One region of the Neisseria sp. CP9 genome, then DNA from elsewhere that is predicted to be linked to it. Evidence: predicted binding sites of a transcription regulator. Region 1 holds the regulator's gene; each other region holds the start of a gene.
What was found. Region 1 encodes FNR, which switches genes on or off when oxygen is low (the NO sensors DNR and NnrR bind a similar motif). Its sites were predicted from a motif close to TTGATNNNNATCAA; they were not measured.

Region 1 (7,598 bases):
ATGTGCTTGTTGTGGTGACAGATTTTCACGGCTCATTGTCTTGTTTTATATCCGTCTTTGATAGCAGACTCGATAGGAATGGGACATTCCATATGCGCCCACTTTCAAGCAAACGGATAGATGTCCATGAAGAAGATTTGGTTTGTTGGTTTTTATTATGGATATGTTTGCGACTGAAGATAGGTTTCTATACGCAAGTATGATGGTAGGGAAGGGGAGTATTGACTAACTGTTTGCTTCATAAAAAAAGGTCGTCTGAATATTTTTCAGACGACCTTTTGGGTTACAAGGTTCTTACCTTAGGGGGAAGAAAATAATTGCTATGGCGACAGCAATCACACCGTAAATCGCCATCGGGATGACGGTTTTCTTGATAATCGCACCTTCGGCGTTTTTCACGTCCAGTACGGTACATACGGCGATGATGTTGTTGATGCAGACCATGTTGCCCATTGCACCGCCAACGGATTGCAGAGCAAGGATGAGGGTAACGGACAGGCCGGTATCAATAGCGATTTGTTGCTGAATCGGGCCGAATGTCAGGTTGGATACAGTGTTCGAACCGGAGAAGAATGCACCGATAGCGCCAAGGTAAGGGGAAAAGTAAACCCAGTGTTCACCTGCCATCGCGGCAAACTCTTTACCGATGATTTTCACCATGGAGTCGTCGCCGCCGACCATCATCAGTTGAACCATAATCAGCGCGCCCATCAAGGCAAGCAGCGGTTTTTTGGTTTGGTTGAAAGTTGCAGCGTAGAAGGCCCAGGCGTCTTTGAATTTGGTTTTATAAAGCAGGATACAAATCCAAACGGTAAAGACAAACGGAATCCATGCAGGAACGTAAAGAGTTTGGTAAGACGCGCTAACGCCTTGTCCGAAAATGTTGCCGAAGGTAATGGTCAAAGAGTCGCTGACGGTGATTTTGCTCAAATCAAACGGCAGTTGGAAGCTGAACCATTCTTCTTTGCTGGTCAGCAGGCCTTTAATGCCGAGCTGTTTGATGCGGGTAACCACCAGCATACCGATAAGCATACCCAGAGGGGCAAGTGCTTTGGCGACTTGGGCAAAAGGTACTTTTTCGGCATTCGGGTCTTTCGGATGGTCTTTGCTCAAACCCCAACCGTGGTTGGCTGCGAATACAGATACCATCAGACCGATTGCGCCGGCAACGAGTGATGGGAATTCTTCGTTAACCATCGCCAAGGCAACATAAGGAATGGTACAAGAGAAGACGGCAATACCGATGAAGCCCAAGTTTTTACGGATTTCAGACCAAGGCACGATGAAGCTCAAGCCGATGACGGGGATGACGAAACCTGCGAAGAAGTGCATCACGCCAGTTTGTCTGCCGATAGCTAAGATGTTTTCGGGACTCAGGTTTAAGGGTGCGAAACCGAACCAAGTCGGTGTACCCACTGCGCCGAATGATACGGGTACGGAGTTCATGACCAGCGTAAAAATCGCCACTTTCAACGGATTGAAACCCAAACTCATCAGAATCGGAGCGGCAATCGCAGCAGGCGTACCGAAGCCGGATGCACCCTCAATCATAAAGGCGAACGCCCAGCCGATGATCATCAGCTGCGCCACAGGGTTCGGGCTGATGGTCGCCAGCCATTTGCGGATAATGTCGATACAGCCGGTGGTTTCCATCATGCGGTTGAACATAATCGCACCGAAAATCACGGTAATCGGCGTCAGTGTGGAAACCAGGCCGGACGCTGCGGTTGCGTTGAGCAGCATAGCGTCGTCGTTGAAATAAAACAGTTTGATGGCGTAAATCAGCGCGGCGGTAATCGGCAGCGCAATGTAGGAAGGCATACTGTTTTTCTTAACCATCAGCCAAATCAGCAGGATGATGGGAAAAATACTGAGGAATAGTGCCATGGTGAATCCTTAAATCGGCGTTGTTTATCAATTTTTATCATGATGTCGGATGCGGGAGAGATACCGAACCTTAATCTGAGAGTAATTACCAAATAAATTGGTAATACCAATTCAAAAGAATGCCGCATACTTTACGTAATACGATGTAATCGGTCAAGTGATTTATACGCGAACCGCGCGTTGCAAAATAAGGTTTTCGGTTGAGGGGAAATTAGTTTTTTATTATCAGAATATTGCAAAACGGATAAACGGGAGAAGGAGAGAAGTGTTGGAAATGCTGCAACAGGTAAATTCAAAAAGAGGTCGTCTGAAAACAGCTTCCGCTTCGTCGGTATAGTGGATTAACTTTAAATCAGGACAAGGCGACGAAGCCGCAGACAGTACAGATAGTACGGAACCGATTCACTTGGTGCTTCAGCACCTTAGAGAATCGTTCTCTTTGAGCTAAGGCGAGGCAACGCCGTACTGGTTTAAAGTTAATCCACTATATTTATGACTTGATGGAACTTGCTGTATTTGTTTTCAGCCGACCCCTTGGCAGCTTTATTCTAAAGGCTCTGCGAACCAGTCTTGCGTGGCGGTATTGGCATCAAAGACTTGTCCCATTAGCGGAGTCAACGGATTGACACCCAAGTTGCGTGCCAGCGGGATGCTTTGAAGCAGGGGTTCGTTCCAAGCGTGCAATGCCATGGCGTAGGCGCCCCAGTGGATGGGCATGAAGCGCTTGGGCGCGAGTTTCGCGGCGTAGCGGGCCGTTTGTTCGGGGAAGAGGTGGTTGTTGGGCCAATGTTCGCTGTATTGCCCGTTTTCGATGAACGCGATGTCGAATCCGTTGAATTTTTCGGCGATTTTGTCGAAATGGCTGCCTTGTGCCGAGTCGCCGTGAAAATAGAATTTTTCGCCGCCGTGTTCGATGACGAAGCTGGACCACAGGGCTTGGTTGTGGTCGGTCAGGGTTCGGGATGAATCGTGACGGGCAGGTAGTGCGGTGTAGCGGATGCCGTTGCGTTCGGTACTTTGCCACCAATCGAGTTCGGTAATGCGCTCTTGCGGCACGCCCCATTTTTTCAGCAATACGCCCATGCCGAGTGAGACGATGAAATGGCTGTTGCCTTTTGAATTGAGTGCTTGCACGCTGTCTTTTTCGAGGTGGTCGTAGTGACTGTGGGAAATCAGGATGACATCGACGGGCGGCAGTTCGTCGATTTCTGCGGGCGCAGGCTGGAAGCGTTTCATGGTGATGGGGATGGGGGAGACGGAATTGCCGAAAACGGGATCGGTAATGACGGTTTGTCCGCCGATCCGCATCAATAGGGTAGAATGCCCGAACCAGACGAAGCGGCTTTTCCCTTCGGGTGCGGCGAGGAAGGTTTGCCAATCGGGTTTGACGGTAGGCAGAGGTTTGGGCGGGCGCGTTGCCTGCGGGTCGGTCAGGATCTTCCAAAATGCGCTGACGAGGCCGGTCGGTTTCTGCTGCGGTTCGGGGTTGAAGAAGGTTTGCGTTTTCGGGTCGTAATGGTCACTTGCGGGGTAAACGGGATGTTGGTCGGGATAGAGCCAGTAGGCGAGCAGGGCGCAGGCAGTGGTCAAGGCAATGAGTTTTTTCTTGTGTTTCATAATTGGGTTTTATGAAGAAGGTCGTCTGAAAATTTTTCAGACGACCTTGGGTTCTGTTTGAAAATGGTCTCGGTATCCATCAGATGGCGTGCGAACAGCCGGACACCATTTTTTTGAGGTTTTGCGAGTCGAGGATTTTAATGTGTTTGTGTTCGACCGAAATCAAACCTTCATGATGGAACTTGGACAGCGTGCGGCTGACGGTTTCGAGCTTCAGCCCTAAATAGCTGCCGATTTCTTCGCGCGACATTCTCAGGATGAAATCGTTGGCGGCAAATCCGCGCGAATAAAGGCGTTGGGACAAGTTAAGCAAAAACGCCGCCAGGCGTTCTTCGGCGCGCATATTGCCCAAAAGCAGCATCACGCCTTGGTCGCGCACTATTTCGCGGCTCATCAACCGGAAAAAATGGCTTCTCAGGCTGGGGATGTTGTGCCCCAGCTCTTCGATGTGGGTGAAGGGCAGCTCACACACTTCGCTGTCTTCCAAAGCCACCGCGTCGCAGCTGTGGACATGGGAACAAATGCCGTCCATGCCGATGAGTTCGCCGGACATAAAAAAACCGGTAACCTGATCGCGACCGTCCTGACTGGCAACCGTGGTTTTGAAAAAACCGGCACGGATGGCAAACAGCGACGCGAAAGGCTCACCGGTGCGGAACAGATATTCACCCTTCTTCAAGCGGCGGCTCTGTCGGATGACCGCGTCCAATTGGGCAAACTCATTGGGCAAAAGCCCGACAGGCAGGCAGAGTTCACGCAGCGAACAGGAAGAACACAGGGTTTTCATCTGATGCATAGCATTGTGTGTGGTCATAAAACACCCTTAAAATTAAGGTTTTTATCCTGTCATGATTACGTAAGTTATTGACACATATCAAGACAGGTTTATCATACTGTGGCATTCTACCAAACTATCCGAAAATTGCCTAACATCATTACTCTAATCACACACACGCCATGAAAGTAATACCGATACAAAATAATCACAATAGAAACAATGACAAACCTGAGTTCGACCGCGAACTCATTGCTAGCCTTCCTTCCAGCGGTCCGCGCTACACTTCCTACCCGACAGCCGACCGTTTTCATGACGGATTTCGCGAAGCCGAATATATCAATGCCTTGAATCAGCGCGGTATGGGGGCTTTGAACAAGCCCCTTTCGCTTTATATCCACATCCCCTTCTGCAACACCATCTGTTACTACTGCGGCTGCAATAAAATCATCACCAAAGACAAAAGCCGTGCCGATGCCTACATCGAATACCTTGAAAAAGAAATGGAGCTGCTCGCCCCGCATCTGGGCGGACGGCATCAGCTCGCGCAACTGCACTTCGGCGGCGGTACGCCGACTTTCTTGAGCGACGACCAAATCGAACGCGTATTCCGCATGATACGCAAACATTTCCAACTTATCCCCGGCGGTGAATACTCCATCGAAATCGACCCGCGCAAAGTCAGCCGCGAAACCGTCCTTATGCTCGGCAAGCTCGGTTTCAACCGCATGAGTGTCGGTATTCAGGACTTTGATCCCAAAGTGCAGGAAGCGGTCAACCGCATCCAAAGCTACGATGAAACAAAAGAAGTCATCGATGCTGCACGCGAAGCGGGATTCAAATCCGTCAGCGTCGATTTGATTTACGGACTGCCGCACCAAACCGCCGAAAGCATCAAAACCACCATTGATACGGTATTGTCGCTCGATCCCGACCGCCTTGCCCTTTATCACTACGCCCACCTGCCGCATATCTTCAAGCCGCAACGCCGCATCGATACCGAAGCCGTACCCGGCAGCGAAGAAAAACTCGATATGCTGCAATACTGCGTCCAAACCCTGACCGAACGCGGCTATGTCTTCATCGGTATGGACCACTTCGCCAAACCCGATGACGAACTCTCCATCGCCCTTAAAGAAGGCTTCCTCCAGCGCAACTTCCAAGGTTACTCAACCTATGCGGACTGCGATTTGGTCGCCATCGGCGTGTCTTCCATCGGCAAAATCGGCAGCACTTATTCCCAAAACGAACGCGACATCGACGCCTACTACGCCGCACTCGATGCAGGACACCTGCCGATCATGCGCGGCTACCAGCTCAATCAGGACGACCTTTTGCGCCGCAATATCATCCAAGATTTGATGTGCCGCTTCGCCTTGGATTACCAAATCTACGAAAGCGTGTTCGGTATCCCGTTCGACCGCTATTTCAAAGACGAACTTGCCGACTTGGAACAACTCGCCTCCCTCGGACTCGTCCGCCTGAAACCGCACGGACTGACTGTTACCCCCAAAGGCCGCTTCCTGATACGCAACATCGCCATGGTGTTTGACTACCACCTGCGCCACAGGGAAACTAAAGCCCAATATTCGCAAACGGTGTAAACAGGCATGGAAAAGGTCGTCTGAAAATTTTCAGACGACCTTTGTTTTTATTTTCAATACTTTCGGGTAACATAAAACCATATTTGCCGTGTTGTCATGATTCAAGTTAATTTGCTCTAGATACGCTCCCTATGATTACCGAACAGCAAAACGATATCCTCAGCATCAATCAAGTGCAGCTTCTCCTTGCTGAAAAACGCACGGCACTTGCCGTCATGCGTACGGGTATTGCCGTGTTCGCGCTGCCTTTGTCTATTTTCAGTGCATTGATTGCGACATCGAAATGGTATGAGGTTGTCGATGTCTGGCCCTTGCTCGCGCTAGTCAGCCTGATGAACATCAGTTTGATTTTTTTCTCGGTCTATCTGATAACCCGTTCGCTCCGTAGAATGCACCAATACGACCGAATGATTGCCGACATCAAATACAACAATCAGTCTTTGCGTAAACTGCTTGAGTCATAAAATCCAGACGGTTGGGGTAGGGCATAGGTCGTCTGAAAATCAAAATATAGAGGAATTTTAGTTATTTAGTATAGTGGATTAAAATAAAAATGAGACAAGGCGGCAACACCCGCCGTGTACGGGTAGTACATAAGGGCGTTGGCAACGCCGTATCATTGCAATTTTAATCCACTATAAAACATGGCTCCCCCTTATTTGAAGCGACACGATACCATCGCAGTATCAGGATATAAAATGAACATTAAACATAAAGAATGGATAAAAATCTTACTCCTCCCTCATTTAATAACGACCATTTTCTTAGGACCGGCAATAATTGTTTTTTGGTCAGGTGGATTTGTCGGTCTCTACTCTGTTATAAACGTATTCAGTGAATTAGGTTGGCTGAAATATTATATTTATATTGGACTTCCTTTGATTTTTGCGGTGCTTTCACTTGGGTTGTATTGGAAAAATCTGAGGATAGGGAAGATACTGATTTCTTCTGCGATATATTTATGGTTTCTCTTAGGGTTTTTATGCCTAGGGTGGCAGATATAAACTTATTGAAATGACCAACTCAATTGGATATTGGTAGGAATCCTGCCGGATGCACTGATCGTGTTTAGACAAATGCGAAAGCAGTCTGCAATTTTGGTCTGTCCGGTCTTTTGTCTCAAACGCTTTAAAAATATGGAACAACCTGATTTTTTCCCCATCCCCAGCCCCTGTATAGGCGTCTGTGAAGCCAATGCCAAAGGCTATTGCAAAGGCTGTCTGCGCAGCCGTGAAGAAAGGCTGTATTGGCAAAAAATGACCGATGATCAAAAGCATCAGGTTATGCGTCTTCTCGGTATGAGGAAAACCAAAATCCGCAACCGTCAGCTTGATGCCATGGCTGCGCCTGAAATTGGTGGAGAGGTGCAAAGCGGTTTTTTGTTTGATGATGAGGAATAAAATAAAGAAACATAAAAAAGGACGGTTTGCTTCCGTCCTTTTTTATTTGTCGAAAATATAGTGGATTAACTTTAAACCAGGACGGCGTTGTCTCGCCTTAGCTCAAAGAGAACGATTCTCTAAGGTGCTGAAGCACCAAGTGAATCGGTTCCGTACTATCTGCACTGTCTGCGGCTTCGTCGCCTTGTCCTGATTTAAATTTAATCCACTATAGTGGCAAATCAAATGATTTGAAGAGAATTGATGAAGACCACGATAATGGCAATCGGAGCGATGTAGCGCAACGCGCCCAGCCACAGATATAGAAGCGTTTTC
Region 2 (7,598 bases), 730 kb from region 1:
AATCAAAATGCCCAGCCGTACCGCCACCATCCTGACCACCGCGCTCGCCCCGCTGATTTGGGGCAGCACCTATCTCGTGACCACCGAATTCTTGCCGCCTGATCGCCCATTTACCGCTGCACTGATACGCGTGTTGCCCGCCGGGCTTTTGCTGTTGGTGTGGACGCGGCGCATACCCAAACGCGATGAATGGGCAACCGTTGTCTTGCTCGGTTTTTTGAACATCGGCTTTTTTCAGGCAATGTTGTTTGTGGCGGCGTATCGCTTACCGGGCGGACTGGCGGCGGTATTGAGTTCGACGCAGACGCTGATGGTGCTGGTGTTCACTTGGTTAATCGGCAAAACCATGCCGCCGAAAGCAGCTTGGGCTTGGTCGGCGGCAGGCGTTGTGGGGATTGCGCTCTTGGTTTTGTCGCCGCAGGCGCGCTATGACGGGACGGGGATTTTGGCGGCATTGGCGGGCGCGGCGGCGATGGCGCTGGGCGTTTATTTGTCGAAACACCGCCGTACTTCGTTGCCCGTGTTGGCGTTTACCGGCTGGCAGCTTTTTATCGGCGGCTTGTTTTTACTGCCCGTCGCCCTGCTTGCCGAACTGCCGCTCGAATCTTTAAGCCCCGCCAATATCGGCGGCTATCTGTATTTGTGCCTGTTTGGTGCTGTGTTGGCTTATGTGTTGTTTTTCAAAGGGATTGCTAAACTTTCGCCTGCTGCGGTTTCATCGCTGGGATTGCTCAGCCCCGTCTCGGCATTTGTCTTGGGCTGGCTGTTTTTAGGACAAAGCATGGACGCGAAATCGCTGGCAGGATTTGCGTTGGTATTGGTATCGATATTCGGGGTGCAACGTGCAGTCATGAAAAAGGTCGTCTGAAAACAGCCTTGAGCCTTCAAGCTGCTTTTCAGACGACCTCTTGCGCCGGCCAGTTTATTTCTTCAAGAATGCCCGTTTCAGAATAATCAGCCAATCTTTTTTATCCAAAACAGGGCGTTGCGTGAATACATCGTATTTGCTGCCGTCCAGTTTCTGCAAAATCAGTTGTCCGCCTACAATAATCATCCGCAATTCAAATCCCAAGCGGCCTTTCAGCGTTTTACCCAAGGGCGAGCCGCCCTTGAGCATTTGGAACGCGCGGTTGCATTCATACGCCATCAGTCTTTGGAACGCAAAATCCGCTTTGCCTTCGGCGATTTGCGCTTCGCTTACTTTGAATTTTTCCAAGTCGTCCTGCGGGATATAGACGCGGCCCTTCTGCCAATCGACGGCAACATCCTGCCAAAAGTTGATGAGTTGTAACGCGGTGCAGATGCCGTCGCTTTGGGCGATGCTGACTTCGTCGGTTTGTCCGTAAAGGTGCAGCATAATGCGCCCGATTGGATTGGCGGAACGGCGGCAGTAGTCGATCAGGTCGCCAAAATCCTGATAGCGGGTTTTGACAACATCCTGACTGAATGCGGACAAAAGATCGTAAAACGGCTGCAGCGGCAGCTTGAAAGGCGCAATGGCTTCGCGTTGCAGACGTTGAATTAACGGAGTCAACGGCACTTCGCCGCGCTGTATGCGGTCAAGTTCGGCTTTGAGTTCGTCCAAAGCGCGCAAGCGTTCAGCAGCTTCGGCATTGCCTTCATCGGCGAGGTCGTCGGCAGTGCGCGCAAAAGCGTAAACGGCATAGGTAGGCTTGCGCAGACGGCGTGGCATAACGAGCGAGCCGACGGGGAAATTTTCATAATGGTTGACGGACATAGCTATTTTAAATTCGGTATCTTGGGGTCGTCTGAAAGTACGGAGCCGCATTGCTCACATGATTGGCTTATGGCGGGCTGTACTTCCAAACCTGTATTAGCAACTCAGCATGATTTTAACACAACACATTATTTTATTAATGATTTAACTGTACGGCGCGCATAGAAATCCGAACGCCAAACACCCAATCATCTTGTTCTCCAAATTCAGACGACCTTTTTCACAAAACGGATTATTAGATACGAAAAAGACGCGAAGTCATCAAACCTTGATTCAACACCAAGCCTCCCTCATTCCCCAATATATCCGCAACCGATTGATTCGCTTATAATCCCCATACTGCCAAGCAAGCGGAGACGACGATGGACATGATGGCTTTCACGAATATTTTCTTAATCGTTCTATGTATTTTTACCATGCTGCTGGTGTGGTCGCGAAATTGGAAGCGCAAACAGGCGTATTTCGAAAAAATCAAAAACAATCCGGACAATCTGAAATGGCTTGAACACAATCTGACCGGAAAAGAAACAACAGACCTCAAAAACATCACCGAGCATTTCGAACTGCCTTTATTGCAAGCGAAGCAACTGCTGGAATACTACAAACAACAGTCAAAAAAATAATCTGCCTTTCCAAACAGGCGGACTGAATAGCGGGCAATATTCGGTCCGCCTGTTTTTTGCTATTTTCAAAAAATCTTTTATTTCTGTATTGACAGAAATAAAAGACAAAAATAAAATACCCTCACTATGAAACTGAATCCGACCACTGAAAAATTCATCCTCCACTGGGGCGAAATGGGCACCAAATGGGGCGTCAACCGTACCGTTGCGCAAATCCACGCCCTGCTCTACATTTTAGGCAGACCGATGAATGCCGAAGAAATCACCGAAACGCTCGGCGTAGCGCGCTCCAATGTCAGCAACAGCATCAAAGAGCTGCAAAACCTGAGACTGGTGCATACCGTGCATATTTTGGGCGACAGACGCGATCATTTTGAAACTTCAGACGACGTCTGGACTTTGTTCCGCACCATCGCAGAAATGCGTATGCAGCGTGAAATCGAACCGACGCGGCAATTTTTGCAAAGCCTGATCGACAGCCCTGAATTTAGTCAGGAAAACGAAACCGCCAAGCAGCGAATCCGACAAACCCATGATTTCATCAGTACGCTTACCACGTGGGCAAATGAAATGTTGAAGCTTTCTACTTCAACCATGGTGAAAATTTTAAAAATAGGCGCCGGAATACAAAAATTTTTCCGATGATGCCAATTAAATGGGTTTTTATAGTGGATTAACTTTAAATCAGGACAAGGCGACGAAGCCGCAGACAGTACAGATAGTACGGCAAGGCGAGGCAACGCCGTACTGGTTTAAAGTTAATCCACTATAATATACCCAACCCGGTTTCTCTTACGCAATCATAGGTGTGTTATGTCGCATTCAACAGAAGATTATTTCAACTATCCGAGAGGCAGAGTCATCATCGCTTATACTGCATCTACGATATTTTTTGCGTTTAGTATCGGTTACTATGCTTTATTCTTTACCGTACCAGCCCTAATTTGCGGTTTGATCTTAAGTTTGACGTCTACATATAGAGACTTACGCGGCCTTATACGGGCCATCATAACCGGATCATTATGCGGTTGCCTGTATCTTTTACTGTTTGGTGCAGATTTTGTCACCAGCCTCCTAGCCGGCATGGTAATAGGCCGTACTTATTCTTTGATTGTTGGCGTTTTGAGCTTGCCCAATCCTCCGGGGGAAGATGATATTCAAAAACCTGCCTAATTTTTTTACCCTTATATTTCTCTTTTGACAGAAATTTTAGAAATTACAGACTAATTATATAAACAACCTGAAATGAAATTAGGAAAGCAATATGTCTGACAATGCTACGCACTCTCCCCCTGCCTACCTGCCTTACTCGATGGGGCTGCTATGGCTATGGAGCGGTACCCAACCTCTGTTTTTCATGCCTGAAATGTCATTGGATTTGCTGCATTCGGTCGGTCTCCCCAATCCGTTGCAATGGCCGACATTGATCGCCGCTTCGCTACTGGACATCGGTTTTGCCTATTTATGCTTCAGCCGCTTTCGCTCCCGTTCAGCAATATGGCTGCTGCAATTGATAACCGTCGCGGCATACAGCCTGATCATTGCCTTCAGACTACCCGAAATGTGGGCGCATCCGTTTGCGCCTTTGGTAAAAAACCTGCCGATTATGGCTACTTTATTTTTCCTGTATCAATCCGTAGGAGATAAAAAATGAACACTTATTTAATCGTTAAAACCCTGCACATCATCTCGGCTACCTTAATGGTCGGCACCGGCTTTGGTACGGCGTTTTACCTCTTTTGGGCAAACCGCAGCGGTTCGGTTGCCGCGCAGTCGGTCGTATCGCATTGGGTCATCAAAGCAGACTGGTGGTTTACAACCCCTGCCGTCATTTTCCAACCTTTGTCCGGCTTATGGATGCTGTACGAACGCGGCTATACCGTGTCGACGATGTTAGAACAAGATTGGATATGGATGACGCTTGGCTTATACGTTCTTTCGGGTATTTGCTGGCTGCCCGTTGTCTGGCTGCAAATCCGCATGGCAAAGATTGCCGAAAAAGCGCATAAAGAAAACGCAGACACCATTCCGGAACCCTATTGGCGTTACGCCAGACGCTGGGAATTACTGGGCTATCCCGCCTTTTGCGCCACTATCGTGATTTACTTCCTGATGGTGATGAAACCGATTTAAAGATTTTCAGACGACCTCAGCAACACCATAAAGAAAAACCATGAACATCATCATTTTCGGAGGCAGCGGCTTCATCGGCAGCCGTACCGCTCAAATCCTCAAAGAACAAGGTCACCAAGTTTGTACGCCCGACCGCCGCGCCTTCGATTTTCTTCATCCCGACGAAACCGCCGCACGCCGTTTATTAGAGGGGCAAGACGTCCTCATCAACTGCATAGGCATCATGAGCCGTCATGCCGAAATACTCGAAACCGTACACCACCACACACCCAGACAGCTCGCTGCATGGGCAAAAGCAGCAGGCGTAACACGCTGGGTGCAACTATCCGCACTGGGTGCCGACCCATCTCAATCCATCAACTTTGTCGGCAGTAAAGGACGTGGGGATGATGCCGTCGTCCAAAGCGGCATCCCGATTGCCATAGCCAGACCATCCGTCGTTTACGGGCGAGGGGGAACCAGCTGCGAACTGTTCATCAAATTAGCCCGCCTCCCTTTACTTCCCCTGCCGGAAGGCGGCCGCTTTCATTTGCAGCCCGTCCATCTAGCCGATGTTGCCGAAGGTTTGGCAAAACTTGCCGTCCAAACCGGCACCGACCATAGCATCATCAATATGACCGGCAGCCAAACACTGACTTTGGCGGAATACCTGACCACCCTCCGCCAAACCCTGCACCACAAACCGCCGCAACATATCCTGCCTATTCCCCTACGCCTGCTTGACCCTGCGCTGCCGTTGGTAAACATCCTCAGCAACGGCATCATCAGCCGCAACAGTTTTGCCCTACTCGAGCAAGGTTCGTGCGCCGATTATTCTGATTTTGCAGCTTTACTGGGGAGAGAACCATTAGCCGCAGAAAACTTTTCCCATCAAAGTTGAATCAGAAATACACACGAAAAGGTCGTCTGAAACCGCCTCGTCATAAGCCGGTTTCAGACGACCTTTTGCCCTAACGCAAGAGACCGCTGATACAATAAAGCGCCCGCCTGAAGAATATTTTGCTACAATATGTAATTATATGTTATATAATCAGTATATTATCAATAAAATAATATTTTTATCACGACTCATATTATGGCTCAGAAACTTAAAACACATATTAAATACATCCTACTTGCTTCCGTCTTGCTCTCCGGCTGTCAGACAACCTTTGAAGAAGATCAAACCCGGCGCAGCAAAATCACCCAATTCGCCCTCAATCACCCCGTAGCGGCGCAAGCCATCGGTATGGAAGACACAGGCTCATTCAATATCAGCAGCAATGCCACGCGTTTTGCCTACCGCAGCGGCTTAGACGACACAGCCAACGGAGATGGCAAAGGCACGCAGGTCAATGCAGTGCGCCAAACATTGTGGCAAGCTGCCATTACCTCCCAATTCGACAACGTAATCGCCGAAGAAGCAGGTAATGCCTACCTTGCCGACATCAAAATCCGCGAAGGGAAAATCAACTATTTCAGCCGTTATCTCGCGGATCAGGCAGTTGACCAACGCAACAACCGTATCGGCCGCAGCATCGGCAGCGGCAGACCCAATACCGACATGAAAACCCTTGCCGAAAGTGTTTTGCTCTATTACCACAAAATCGGCTTGTGGACCGCATCGGAAACGCGCACCGGCGGACGCAAAGTATGGCGCATCACCCAAGAAAAACTCAGCCCTGCCGCCTACCGCGAAGCCATGAAAAATATCGAGCCGCTGGATGCCCAAGGCTTGCGTGAAGAAGAGCGCAATATGCCCAAACCCGACAAAATCGACTCGATTTCCAAAACGGTCAAAGCCATCAGAAAAGTAAAAGACTGATTTTTCGGCACTCTGAGCAAATTTTGAGTAATCCCCCAAAACGGCGTAAACTGTCGCAAACCCATTTTCAGACGACCCCTGCTTGCAAAGAGGTCGTCTGAAAACATTTCTCCTGCCGATTTAGCTGTTTCCAGAAGGACAAAGGACGATTATGAACTTCCCACCGCGTTACGTTTCCGCCACCCGTATGCGCCGAATGCGCAAAGACGACTTCTCCCGCCGCCTGATGCGCGAGCATACCCTGACCGCAGACGATTTGATTTACCCCGTCTTCGTACTCGAAGGCAGCAACCAAGAAGAAGCCGTCCCTTCCATGCCCGGCGTGAAACGGCAAAGTCTGGACAAATTATTGTTCACCGCCGAAGAAGCCCTCAAGCTCGGCATACCCATGTTGGCACTCTTCCCCGTTGTTACCCAAAATAAAACCGAATTGGCAGAAGAAGCCTACAACCCCGAAGGACTCGTTCCTACCGTCGTACGCACCCTGCGCGAAAAATTCCCCGAACTGGGCATCATGACCGACGTCGCACTCGACCCCTACACCATCCACGGGCAAGACGGGCTGACCGATGCAAACGGCTACGTCCTCAATGACGAAACCATAGAAGTTTTGGTGAAACAAGCCTTGTGCCATGCCGACGCTGGTGCACAAGTCGTCGCCCCGTCCGACATGATGGACGGCCGCATCCTCGCCATCCGCGAAGCCCTAGAAGACGCGGGACACATCCACACCCGCATCATGGCGTATTCCGCCAAATACGCTTCCGCATTTTACGGCCCGTTCCGCGATGCGGTCGGCAGTTCCGGCAACTTAGGCAAAGCCGACAAGAAAACCTACCAAATGGATCCTGCCAATACCGACGAAGCCTTGCATGAAGTCGCCCTCGACATTCAGGAAGGCGCGGATATGGTGATGGTCAAACCAGGCCTGCCCTATCTTGACGTTGTCCGCCGCGTCAAAGACGAGTTCGGCGTACCGACCTACGCCTACCAGGTTTCCGGCGAATACGCCATGCTTCAAGCCGCCATTCAAAACGGCTGGCTGGACGGCGAAAAAGTCATACTCGAAAGCCTGCTCGCCTTCAAACGCGCCGGCGCCGACGGCATCCTGACCTATTACGCCGTCGAAGCAGCAAGGATGTTGAAAAAATAAAACGACAACAAAATGCCGCCGGTTTGCACAGAATGCCCGGCGGCATTCATATTAAGGCATTTGCCCGACAAAATTTATTACAACGGAATGAATAATCAGGTAATTTCTGGTAAAATACCGCGACTTTCAAACAAACACTTACAGCGT
Region 3 (7,598 bases), 150 kb from region 1:
GCCAGCCATCCGTTTACCATCATCAAACTCAAACCCAACCAAATGAATCCGTAGCTGCTTAATGCCCCACTCTCCAAAGGTTCGTCCAGCCATGCAATCGAAATGATAAACAGCAAGACCGGTTCCAAATAGCTCAACATACCGAATACGGCAATGGGTAATAATTGGCTTGCTTTTAAATTCAAATGCATGGCGACCGTGCTATTGATGCCCAACAAAACGATAAAGCCGATAAGCTTGGGGGTGGACGCAATCAAATTGATGGTATCGGTTTGCGTCAGAATATAAAATAAGGCACAAGGCGCAATCACGAGCAAATCAAACGTCAGCCCTATCAATGCCGGCACGCCCAGTTTGCGGCGCACCAAATAATAGATGGGATATGTCCCGAATACCCATACCGTCGCCCATGAAAATGCGCCGGATCGTACCAACTCCCATGCCACGCCCAAACATGCCGATACGACCGCTACTATTTGCAGACGGTTAAGCGTTTCCTTAAACCAAATCCTGCCGCCCGCCAGCATCGCCAATGGGAACAGGAAATAGCCCATTGCCACGTTCACGCCTTCGCCATTGACCGGCGACCAGACAAACAGCCAAAGCTGGCTTGCAAAAATAGGCGCAGGCAGCATAATCAAAAACCAACGTTTCCAATTCCTGCCTGTTTCACGAACAAACCGCCCTGCCGCCTTCCAGCCATCGCCCATGCCCATCAATACGCATACGGACGCCAACATTGCGACCATGCGCCAAGCGAAAACTTCCGTCCCATTCATCGGGTGCATCCAAGTACTGTACAGAAACAGCATGGAAAACAATACATTGGAAGCTATCGCCGCCACAAGTCCCTTTGAGAAATCCGTCATATTCAGACGACCCTGCAAAAAACCTCATTGTATCAATGGGGAATGCGAAAAGAAATTTCACATTTTCGATATTTGAAGAAATAGAAAAACTTAACGCGAATCCTGCCGTCTCAACTTACTATCGCTCAGCCGTCCGCCCTCTCTCAACCAGTCTCAAAAATGTATAGGCAATCCGATAGCTGCAACAAATAAAAAAAGCCCTGCATTGCAGGGCTTTTTGAGATTCCAAAAACGAATTAACGTTTGGAGAATTGTTTTGCGCGGCGTGCTTTGCGCAGACCTGGTTTTTTACGTTCAACTTCACGGGCATCGCGAGTCACGAAACCGGCTTGAGACAAGGCAGGTTTCAGCGCAGCGTCGAAGTCGATCAGGGCGCGGGTAATGCCGTGACGGATAGCGCCGGATTGACCGGTTTCACCGCCGCCGATAACGTTGACTTTGATGTCGAACGCTTCAGCGTTTTCAGTCAGAACCAAAGGTTGGCGAACAACCATGCGGCTGGTTTCGCGGGCGAAGAATTCGTCAACGGGACGACCGTTTACGATGATTTGGCCGGTACCTTTAGTCAGGAATACACGAGCCACTGAACTTTTGCGGCGGCCTGTGCCGTAGTAGTATTTACCGTTCATGTCGTGTCCTTATTTCAATTCCAAAACTTTGGGTTGTTGTGCGGCATGGGCGTGTTCTGCACCAGCGTACACTTTCAGTTTTTTGATCATTGCGTAACCCAATGGGCCTTTAGGCAACATGCCTTTTACGGCTTGTTCCAAAGCGCGGCCCGGGAATTGCTCTTGCATTTCGCGGAAAGTACGCTCGTAGATACCTCCGGGGAAACCGGAGTGACGGAAGTATTTTTTGTCTTCGAATTTGGCACCGGTTACACGCAATTTGTCCGCGTTAATGACGATGATGTAGTCGCCGGTGTCAACGTGGGGGGTGTATTCAGGTTTGTGCTTGCCACGCAGACGGTGGGCGACTTCGGCTGCAACGCGACCCAAAACTTTGTCTTGGGCGTCGATAACGAACCATTCGCGCTTCACCTCGTGGGGTTTCGCTGAAAAGGTTTTCATAGTGGAAATCCAGATAGATATAGAAAGTTGTGAATTTTAAAGATGGGATTGGCTTTTGTCAATCGGATTGGGGTCGTCTGAAAGTGTTTTTTCTATGATGGCGGTTTTATGCATAGGGAGATGTTGTTTTTAAGCTGGAAAACGTTACTGATGATTCAAAATATCGGGATGTGTTTTCAATTTTATGCTTGGTTTTCAGACGACGTCGGAGCCAATGATAAATGAAAGCCATGCCGCAAATTGGGCATGGCTTGATATGGGAATCCCCGCGAGAGCCGTTTTGGCTGAATCCGCTTGAACCTTGTTGACAAGGCGGTCACCTCGGGCAGCTTCGGGTGCATCTAAGAATAGACACTCGCGCCCACTGCAACTCCCGGCAACCTTAAGCGAACTTATTGGTTCAAAGGAATATATGCCTTCGCGGACACCGCAGGGAAAAAGAAAAATCAGTTTTGTTCCAACCGCGCCAAAGCTTTTTGGCAGGCGTTGTTCATGTCAGTTATTTTACGCTCAAATTCGCCTATTGCCAAATCGTCTTTGAGTGTAATTTTAAGGAGGTCGTGGACAACGTTGAGCGCGGTCATAATGGCGATTTTATCGCTGCCGACAATGCGTCCGCTCTCTTTGATGGCGGCACTTTTTTTGTTGAGCATATCAACGGCTTGGAGCAGGGTATCTTTTTCTTCGCTCGGGGTGTTGATGGTGAAATTGACATTCATGATGTCGAGGCTGACTTGTTCGATACTCATGGCGTATCCTTATGATTGTGTTTCTTGCGGCAGGCGGGAAATGAGCTGGCGGATTTTTTCTGCAGTCTGTTCCAATGCGCTGCGGTATTGTTCTTTTTCGGCATTAAGATTGTCGATTTTGCCTTGTAGGTCTTCTTTGAGTTTGCCGACTTGTACAAGCAACGCTTCACTCAATTCGTCAACGGCGGCTTCATGTTCGCGCTTTTGTTGTTCATGCTCGAGCTTGAGGCGGTCGATTTCTTCATTAAGGCGGCGGTTTTCACCAACAAGGGTTTCAAATTTTTGGGCCAGCTGGTAAACGCTGACTTCCAAGGTGTCGAGTGATTGATTCATGTATAGGCTTCCATATTGCCGCATGGTGGCAGGCGGTCAGGATATTAGGATGATGATGCAGGGATGTCAATCGCTGCCGAATCTTGAGGTCGTCTGAAACTTTTTGGTTTGATGTTTTCAGACGACCTTTACCGTTCGGTCTTACTCAAAGCGTGCGCTGCGCTCCATGAGTCTTTCTGCAACTTGTTGCGGGGTCATTTCCTTGCGGATGAGTTGCAGCAGGGTTTGGGTGATGGGCATGTCGATTTGGTATTTCACAGCGGTGTTAAACACTTCTTCGATGGTGCTGACACCTTCGGAAACATGACCGATTTCCACCAACACTTGATGCAGTTCTTTTCCTTCTGCCAAACCCAAACCGACACGGCGGTTGCGCGAAAGCGCGCCGGTACAGGTCAGGATAAGGTCGCCGATGCCGGCAAGCCCCATCATGGTCTTAGGCTGCGCGCCCATAGCCATGGCAAGACGGGTAATCTCGGCGAGACCGCGCGTCACCAGCGCCGCACGCGCATTGAGTCCGTATTCGAGACCGTCGGAAAGGCCGGTAGCGATTGCCATCACATTTTTGACAGCACCGCCGACAGCCACGCCGATCACGTCCGTACTGCCGTAAAGGCGCATTACGTTGGTGTTGAGTTGTGGAACCAATTCCTCAATCCACTCCTGATTTTCTGAGGCGATAACTACGGCGCAAGGCAGTTGTTTGGCGAGTTCTTGGGCAAAGCTCGGACCAGACAGCACGCCGATTTTTTTGTTCTCAGGCAATACTTCTTTCAATACTTGGAAGGTCAACAGCCCTGTATCTTGTTCAAAGCCTTTGCAGGCAGCAAGGACGGGAACGTGGTCGGCATTGTGTTGTTTGAGGAGTTCTGCGCTGCTTCTCAAACCCGCGACAGAAGTTACGACAAGGACGAGTTCGCTGTCTTTGAGTGCATCACCCAAATCGGCGTAAACGGTTAAGGATTCAGGGAAAGGGAAACCGGGCAGACCGTGTTTGTTTTCACGTTCTGCCTGCAATGTACGGACTTGTTCGGGATTGCGTGTCCAAAGGGCGACTTCGTTGCCGTGGCGGGCAAAGTGCAGGGCAAGGGCTGTACCCCAAGAACCTGCGCCGATGACGGTGATTTTCATTGTGTGTCTTCCAACGGTAAATTGTCGTTTAATTTAAACCAATCGGCTTGGCAGTGCAAGCGATAGAGGCCTATTCAACATGAAAACCGCATGAAAATGCAGAAGCTATCACATATATTGCTTATTTCTATTGAAAATCCAATATTGATTTACCGCAAAGGGCAAACCACGCCCGCTGTTTATACTTCGCGGACAAAAAAGCCGGACATATCAAACGGACGTAAACAAAGCGGAATGCCATTCCCCATTTTCGCCCGCCATTCATCACGGCAACACCCGACTGCTCCTGTCGCTTGCTGTTTTGTCCGCATTGGCCGCCTGTGGCGGACAGGAAAGCAAGGAACAAAAACCTGCTTCCGCACCGACCGAAGCCTCTGCCGTTCAGACAACCCCTGAAGCTGCTTCAACCGCCTCAGCAGCGTCCCAAGTCGCCGTTGACAGCAATGCTTCACCTGAAGACCAAGAATTGCTCAAACGCGCGCAAGGCATCTTCAAACCACTGCCAAGCGCTGAAGAAATGCAGAAACTGCGCCCGTTTACCGAAGAACAGGTCAAACTCGGCCATCAATTATGGTATGAGCCACGCCTCTCCAAAGGCAACACCGTAAGCTGCAACTCCTGCCACAACCTCGCCACCGCAGGCGTGGACAACCTGCCGACCAGCCAAGGCCATAAAGGACAGTTCGGCGGACGCAACTCCCCGACTGCTTTAAACGCCGCCTTGCTCGGCATGCAGTTCTGGGACGGTCGCGCGGCCGACGTTGAAGAACAAGCCGGCGGACCGTTGGTCAACCCTGTGGAAATGGCAAACGACTCACAAGAAGCAGCTGCTGCCAAAATTACCAAAATCCCCGAGTATCAAGAACTGTTTAAAACCGCCTTCCCTGAAGACGGTGCAGTTTCCTTCAAAAACATTACCACCGCACTGGGCGCATTCGAACGCACCCTGCTGACGCCGACCAAATGGGATGACTACCTCAAAGGCAACGTCAATGCCCTGACCGAACAAGAGCGCAAGGGCGTGCGCGCCTTTATGGAAAGCGGCTGTATCGCCTGCCACAGCGGCGTCAACCTCGGCGGCACAACTTTCCAAAAATTCGGTTTGGTTCAAGGTCCGTACTGGAAATTCATTGAAGATCCGAAACAAGACAAAGGTCGTGCCGACGTCACCAAAAAAGCCGAAGACGAATTCTTCTTCCGCGTCCCAGGCTTGCGCAACGTCGCCAAAACTTATCCATATTTCCACAACGGCAGCGTTTGGGAATTGGACAAAGCCGTTACCATCATGGGTAAAGCGCAGCTGGGTAAAGACCTGACTCCGGAAGAAACCGAAAACATCGTTGCCTTCCTGAAAACACTGTCCGGCAGCGTTTCCGACTCCGCCCGCACCGTACCCGAACTGCCTTTATCTGCACCGATGGAATCCCATCCGAACAATAAATAAACGGTAAATGAAGTAAGGTCGTCTGAAAATTCAGGTTCAACAAAGCCCAAAGCTTTAGAGAACAGGATTTCAGACGACCTTTATGCCATTTCATGACCCATATCATTCGATCCCACATCCTTTTCCCTCAAATGACACGTTAGACAAAAATCAGCCTCATATGCAATGAAACGCACGTTGTTCAAACAATTACATCTTGAATATAATCAAACATATGATTTATTTAAGTTTTTATAAAAACCATCAACAAACGAATCTTCAACTCACATCATTGATATCCGAATGCCTATCTTCAAACACGCCTCGTCAGTTGACGGCGGCAAGGCAAAATGTTGAAATACATATCTAGGATAAAAAATAAAAAGCGTTGACCAAACGCCTATAAACACACCACAAAATCCGTTCAGACGACCTTTCCTTACCCAATAACCAAGCCCAAGGTCGTCTGAAATCATATAGTGGATAAACAAGAAGCAGTTGACAGCGTAATGTAACCAAGCCGCACCGCTTCAAGCCCAATCCACCATAAAACTAATCAACATACATTGCACCATGACCTTACTCGGCCTCAAACTCAGGCAGACCCAACAACTCAACCAACGTCTGCAACAATCCCTGCGCATCCTGCAAATGTCCGGTATCGAACTCGAACGCGAGGTCGAAGACTGGTTGCAGGACAATCCCCTGCTCGAACGTCCCGAAGCCGACGAATTTGCAGACGCAGAGTTCAATCACGGTACCACCATGCCGCGCAGCAACCACCTCGGCGGCGACGATGCCGAAGATGCGTGGCTCAACATCGCCAAAGAAGAAGATTTCAACCAATACCTGCACGCCCAAGTGTGCGAACATCCCCTTTCCGACAAAGAAGCCGCATACGTCCACATCCTTATCGACTTCCTTGACGACCAAGGCTATTTCACCGACAGCATTCAAGACGTTATCGACAACACACCCTTGGAATGGATGCTGGACGAAGACGAGCTGCAAAACGCCCTCGACCTTTTGCAGACCTTCGACCCGCCGGGCGTTGCCGCCGCCGACCTGACCGAATCCCTGATGCTCCAGCTCATGCGCCTGCCCGCCAGCCCCGCGCGTCAAGCTGCCGCCCACCTTATCCAAAGCTCGCTGCACGACTTAGGCAAAAACCGCAAACAAAACATCATCCGCTTCCGCAAACTCTTTCCCGAAATCGACAGCGAAACCATAGAAGCCGCGCTCGACATCATCGCCACGCTCAACCCCTACCCCGCCTACGGTTTCGCCTCCTCCGAACCGACCGCCTACATCCAGCCCGACGTTTGGGTCAAAGAAGGCAAAGACGGCTGGAAAGTCATCGGCAACGAAGCCGCCTGGCCCAAACTGCAACTCAACCGCGAATACTGCGACCTCATGAAATCCGCAGAAGACGGCGCACCCGAATGGAAAGAAAAAATCAACGAAGCCAAGCAGCGCATCGACTCTCTCGAACTGCGCAAAAGCACCGTCATCCGCCTTGCCGAATACATCGTCAAAAATCAGGAAGACTTCTTCATATTCGGCGAAATCGGACTCGCGCCCATGCTTATGAAAGACGCCGCCGCCGAATTGGGGCTTGCCGAAAGTACCATTTCGCGCGCCGCCAACCAGAAATATTTGTCTTGCCCGCGCGGACTATTTGCGTTACGCTATTTCTTCACACAAGCAGTCAATTCCGAAGGCGACAAAGAAGGCTTAAGCCAAGGCGCGATTAAAGCCGTTTTGGGGCAGATTATCGAAAACGAAGACAGCAGCAAGCCCCATTCCGACGAAACCCTTGTCCGCCTCCTCAAACAACAGGGCATAGACATCGCCCGCCGCACCGTCGCCAAATACAGGGAATCGCTCGACATCCCGCCGGCACACAAACGCAAACTTACCGAATGACAGTTTTAAACCGCAGTTTTCCCGTTCCGTTTCTAACGGACTGAACCCCACCGAAGGAGCTGTATTATGAATCTGAAAATCACCGGTCTGAATTTCG

Region 2: the regulator FNR is predicted to act here: its motif matches at 2,450-2,463, upstream of ACMYUL_RS12785 (GbsR/MarR family transcriptional regulator).
Region 3: the regulator FNR is predicted to act here: its motif matches at 4,297-4,310, upstream of ACMYUL_RS08440 (cytochrome-c peroxidase).

Annotation. Positions count from the first base shown of each region.
Region 1 covers NZ_CP180502.1:1,915,468-1,923,065, forward strand. The annotation lists gene ACMYUL_RS09160 (L-lactate permease) at 295-1,887, opposite strand; gene ACMYUL_RS09165 (MBL fold metallo-hydrolase) at 2,431-3,504, opposite strand; gene fnr (fumarate/nitrate reduction transcriptional regulator Fnr) at 3,584-4,318, opposite strand; gene hemN (oxygen-independent coproporphyrinogen III oxidase) at 4,462-5,883, shown strand; gene ACMYUL_RS09180 (hypothetical protein) at 6,015-6,347, shown strand; gene ACMYUL_RS09185 (glycerol transporter) at 6,582-6,887, shown strand; gene ACMYUL_RS09190 (DUF1289 domain-containing protein) at 7,020-7,283, shown strand; gene ACMYUL_RS09195 (sodium-dependent transporter) at 7,505-7,598, opposite strand, start outside.
Region 2 covers NZ_CP180502.1:2,642,857-2,650,454, reverse strand. The annotation lists gene ACMYUL_RS12800 (EamA family transporter) at 8-868, shown strand; gene hpnC (squalene synthase HpnC) at 923-1,738, opposite strand; gene ACMYUL_RS12790 (hypothetical protein) at 2,101-2,361, shown strand; gene ACMYUL_RS12785 (GbsR/MarR family transcriptional regulator) at 2,488-3,006, shown strand; gene ACMYUL_RS12780 (hypothetical protein) at 3,175-3,534, shown strand; gene ACMYUL_RS12775 (DoxX-like family protein) at 3,626-4,015, shown strand; gene ACMYUL_RS12770 (DUF2269 family protein) at 4,012-4,494, shown strand; gene ACMYUL_RS12765 (NAD-dependent epimerase/dehydratase family protein) at 4,535-5,374, shown strand; gene ACMYUL_RS12760 (hypothetical protein) at 5,570-6,298, shown strand; gene hemB (porphobilinogen synthase) at 6,450-7,451, shown strand.
Region 3 covers NZ_CP180502.1:1,763,819-1,771,416, reverse strand. The annotation lists gene rarD (EamA family transporter RarD) at 1-869, opposite strand, end outside; gene rpsI (30S ribosomal protein S9) at 1,106-1,498, opposite strand; gene rplM (50S ribosomal protein L13) at 1,508-1,939, opposite strand; RNA gene ssrS (6S RNA) at 2,199-2,378, opposite strand; gene ACMYUL_RS08455 (cell division protein ZapA) at 2,386-2,688, opposite strand; gene ACMYUL_RS08450 (hypothetical protein) at 2,698-3,021, opposite strand; gene ACMYUL_RS08445 (NAD(P)H-dependent glycerol-3-phosphate dehydrogenase) at 3,163-4,152, opposite strand; gene ACMYUL_RS08440 (cytochrome-c peroxidase) at 4,412-5,596, shown strand; gene rpoN (RNA polymerase factor sigma-54) at 6,149-7,501, shown strand; gene hpf (ribosome hibernation-promoting factor, HPF/YfiA family) at 7,568-7,598, shown strand, end outside.